Regions from separate parts of the Streptomyces sp. NPDC053542 genome, predicted to be linked through region 1. Evidence: riboswitches for the same ligand, from Rfam matches in the RefSeq annotation. Region 1 holds a riboswitch; the other holds the start of a gene.
The links. Region 1 has a riboswitch for thiamine pyrophosphate ahead of thiO (glycine oxidase ThiO). Riboswitches for the same ligand answer to the same signal wherever they lie in the genome.
Positions count from the first base shown of each region.

Region 2: another riboswitch for thiamine pyrophosphate. It lies ahead of thiC (phosphomethylpyrimidine synthase ThiC); the one in region 1 lies ahead of thiO (glycine oxidase ThiO).

Region 1 covers NZ_JBITXL010000004.1:88,992-91,163, reverse strand. The annotation lists gene ACIGXO_RS12105 (NAD(P)/FAD-dependent oxidoreductase) at 1-806, opposite strand, end outside; TPP riboswitch at 1,004-1,117, shown strand; gene thiO (glycine oxidase ThiO) at 1,115-2,172, shown strand, end outside.
Region 2 covers NZ_JBITXL010000005.1:294,232-296,403, forward strand. The annotation lists gene ACIGXO_RS16265 (YibE/F family protein) at 1-874, opposite strand, end outside; TPP riboswitch at 945-1,098, shown strand; gene thiC (phosphomethylpyrimidine synthase ThiC) at 1,092-2,172, shown strand, end outside.

The DNA.
Region 1 (2,172 bases):
CGGCGGCCGTAGCGCGCGGACGGGAAGGAGGCGCAGTCGCCGACCGCGTAGACATCGGGCACCGAGGTGCGCAGCCGCTCGTCGGCCCGTACGGAGCGGTCCTCGCACAGCTCGACACCGGAGCCGGCCAGCCAGTCCGTGGCACAGCGCGAGCCGATGCCGATGACCACGGCGTCCGCGGGCAGCGACGTGCCGTCGGCGAGCAGGACGGCGCCTTCCTGTACGGCGGCGACGCGGGTACCGGTACGGAGCGTGGCGCCCGCGTCGGCGTACCAGCGGGCCATGTGGGCGGCGACCTCTTCGGGCAGCGCGCCGGCCAGCGGGCGGTCGGCGGCCTCCACGACGGTGACCTCGCAGCCGGTCTCGCGGGCCGCGGTGGCGAACTCCGCGCCGATCCAGCCCGCACCGACCACCACGACGCGCTGCTGCGCGGCCAGTACCGGGCGCAGCCGCTCGGCGTCGTCCAGGGTGCGCAGCACGTGCACACCCGGTACGCCCTCGCTGCCCGGGAGGGTCATCGCCTCCGCCCCGGTGGCGATGACCAGCCGGTCGTAGTGCACCGGGCCGGTCTCGGTCAGCACCTCATGGGCGTCGGCGTCGAGTCCGGTGACGGCCCTGCCGAGCTCCAGCTCGATCGCCAGGGAGGCGAAGTCGACGTCGAAGGCCGAGCCGTCCGCCTTGCCGAGCAGCACCGCCTTGGAGAGCGGCGGCCGGTCGTAGGGCGGGTGCGGTTCGGCGCCGAGCAGGGTGATCGTGCCGCGCCAGCCCTGTTCGCGCAGGGCAACGGCGGTCTGCACGCCCGCCATCCCCGCGCCGGCGATGACGACGCGGCGCGAGCGGTCGGGGGTCCGCGAGTACTTGCTCTGCTGGCTCACTCGATCACTCTAGGACGCACCCCCTGGCCGGACTCAGCACCGCGCGACGAGATCTCTGACACAGGGTCACGCTCCGGCCGCGCAGAGCACCCTTACCGTGCGTCGGTCACGCGTACTACTCTGACGGCACTTGTACTCGCGGGAGCCCGGACGCACCGGGCTGAGAGGGAGGCTGCGGCGGCCTCCGACCGTACGAACCTGATCCGGGTCATGCCGGCGAAGGGAGGGGCTGGAAGCCCATGCATCCACCTGCACGTACACCGGCGGAGACAGCTGCCGGGCGGCCCGACGCGGTGATCGTCGGGGGCGGTCTCATGGGGCTCGTGACGGCCTGGCGGGCGGCCCAGCGGGGCCTGCGCACCGCCGTCGTGGACCCCGAGCCGGGCGGCGGCGCGGCGCGCGTCGCGGCCGGCATGCTGGCCGCCGTCACGGAGCTGCACTACGGCGAGGAAACGCTCCTGGGGCTGAATCTCGACTCCGCTGCGCGCTATCCGGCGTTCGCCGCCGAGCTGGCCGAGGCGAGCGGCCAGGATCTGGGGCACCGGCGGTGCGGCACGCTCGCCGTGGCCCTGGACGCCGACGACCGCGCCCATCTGCGGGAGCTGCATGCGCTGCAGCGCCGCTGCGGCCTGGAATCGGAATGGCTGACCGGCCGCGAGTGCCGGAAGCTCGAACCGATGCTCGCGCCGGGCGTGCGCGGCGGGCTGCGGGTGGACGGTGACCACCAGATCGACCCGCGACGGCTCGCCACGGCCCTTCTGGCGGCCTGCGAGCGGGCCGGGGTGGAGTTCGTACGGGAGCGGGCCGGGCGGCTGACCGTGGCCGGGGACCGGGCCACCGGCATCGAGCTGGCGGACGGCACGGCGCTGCCGGCCGGGCAGGTCGTGCTGGCGGCGGGCAGCTTCAGCGGGCGGCTGGCCGGGGTGCCCGAGCACGTACGGCCGCCGGTCCGGCCGGTCAAGGGCCAGGTGCTGCGGCTGAGGATTCCCGCCGCGTACGGCCCGTTCCTCTCCCGCACCGTGCGCGCCGTGGTGCGCGGCGGACCGCTCTACCTGGTGCCGCGCGAGAACGGCGACATGGTCGTCGGCGCCACCAGCGAGGAGCTGGGCTGGGACACCACGGTGACCGCGGGCGGCGTCTACGAGCTGCTGCGCGACGCGCACGAGCTGGTGCCGGGCATCACCGAGCTGCCGCTGACCGAGACGATCGCCGGGCTGCGCCCCGGGTCGCCCGACAACGCGCCGCTGCTGGGCCCCACCGCGCTGCCCGGCCTCCTGCTCGCCACGGGCCACTTCCG
Region 2 (2,172 bases), on a different contig from region 1:
GCACCAGTCCCGTCTGGTCGTCCGTGTTGCCCGTCAGCTGCGCCCAGCCGATGAAGACCGATCCCAGCAGCCCGATCAGCAGCAGGGACGCCAGCGTGCCGAGCACCGCGACCGATGTACGGGCCGTCAGGCCGTGGCACATGTACAGCGCGATGAGCATGATCGCGCTGCCTCCGACCACCGCCACCAGCAGCGGATTCGAGCCCTGCAGGATGGCCGGCAGGATGAACAGCGTGAGGACGGCGAAGCTCGCCGCCAGCGCGACCAGCGCCAGTACCCCGCGCAGCCGCCCGACGACCACTACCGCCAGCGCGAACACCGCGGCCAGTACCCACATCGGGAAGGTGCGGTCCACGTCGGTGACCGAGTACTGCAGGTCCCGGGGTGCCTTGGGCGCGTACGCCACCACGACGTCCTGGCCCTCGGTGTAGCGGCGCGAGGCGTCCGGCGTCACCACGGTCTTGAAGCGGTGCCCCGTGTCCTTGCCGCTGGTGACCTCGATGGTGGCCTGCTCACAGCTCCGCGCCTGCTGCTGGGCGCCGCCGCCGGGTCCTGTCGGCGGCTGTTGCTGCTGCATCTGCTGCTGTTGCTGCGCGTTGACGTCCGCGCAGTCCACCTTCGTCAGCCGGACGACCCGCGCGGACTGGGTCTCCTGGTCGAACCCGACCCCCGTCGGCTTGTGCGCGGGCGCGCCGCCGGGCCAGAGCGCGATGAGCCCGACGCCCACCGCCAGGGCGAACGGGATCAGTACCGCGGCGATGACCTTGCGCAGATGGCGGGAGACGGGCGCGGCGGGGCCGTGGCCATGACTGTGGCCGTGCGCATGCGCATGCGGATGAGGGTGCGGCTGGGGCTCGGGCTCGTTGCGGGTCACCGCCCGATCATCCAACAACTCACCGGGCCCCCTGTTCACCACGCGGCTCCGGCCGCTACCGTGGTGGCACCTTTGCAATCGCGGGAGCTCGGAGCACCGGGCTGAGAGGGCGCTGATTCCGTACCGGCGGTGTTTCACGTGAAACGCCGACACGGAAAGAGCTGCGTCGACCGCCGAACCTGTTACCGGGTAATGCCGGCGTAGGGAGTGGGTCTCAATGACTCTGCAGGATGCACGCACGCCTGAAAACGGCCAGGGCGCGGACGCTCAGGCTGCCACCGAGCAGATCGGCTGGCACAAGGGCTATGTCTCCGGAACGCGCCCGGACCTCCGGGTCCCGGTCCGGCGAGTGCACCTCACCAACGGCGAGCACGTGACGCTTTACGACACGTCAGGGCCGTACACCGACCCCAACATCGAAACCGACGTCCGCCGCGGCCTCGCGCCGCTGCGGGAGAACTGGATCATCGCCCGCGGCGACACCGAGGAGTACGCGGGCCGGCCGATGCGTCCTGAGGACGACGGCCTCAAGCACACCTCGCCGCGTGGCGGCCTGAAGAACCTCGACGCGGTCTTCCCGGGCCGGCCCCGGCAGCCGCGCCGCGGCCGGGACGGCGCCGTCACCCAGCTCGCGTACGCGCAGCGCGGCGAGATCACCGCGGAGATGGAGTACGTCGCGATCCGCGAGAACTGCAGCCCCGAGTTCGTGCGGGACGAAATCGCGGCGGGCCGCGCGGTGCTGCCGGCGAACGTCAACCACCCGGAGATCGAGCCGATGATCATCGGCAAGAACTTCCTGGTGAAGGTCAACGCCAACATCGGCAACTCCGCGGTGACCTCCTCCATCGAGGAGGAGGTGGAGAAGATGACCTGGGCGACCCGCTGGGGCGCCGACACGGTCATGGACCTCTCCACCGGCCGCAACATCCACACCACCCGCGAGTGGGTCCTGCGCAACTCCCCCGTCCCGATCGGCACCGTCCCCCTCTACCAGGCTCTGGAGAAGGTCGACGGCAAGGCCGAGGAGCTCACCTGGGAGATCTACAAGGACACCGTCATCGAGCAGGCCGAGCAGGGCGTCGACTACATGACGGTCCACGCCGGCGTGCTCCTGCGGTACGTCCCGCTCACCGCCCGCCGCAAGACCGGCATCGTCTCCCGCGGCGGCTCGATCATGGCGGCGTGGTGTCTGGCGCACCACAAGGAGTCCTTCCTCTACGAGAACTTCGAAGAGCTCTGCGACATCCTCGCGTCGTACGACGTCACCTTCTCCCTCGGTGACGGGCTGCGCCCGGGCT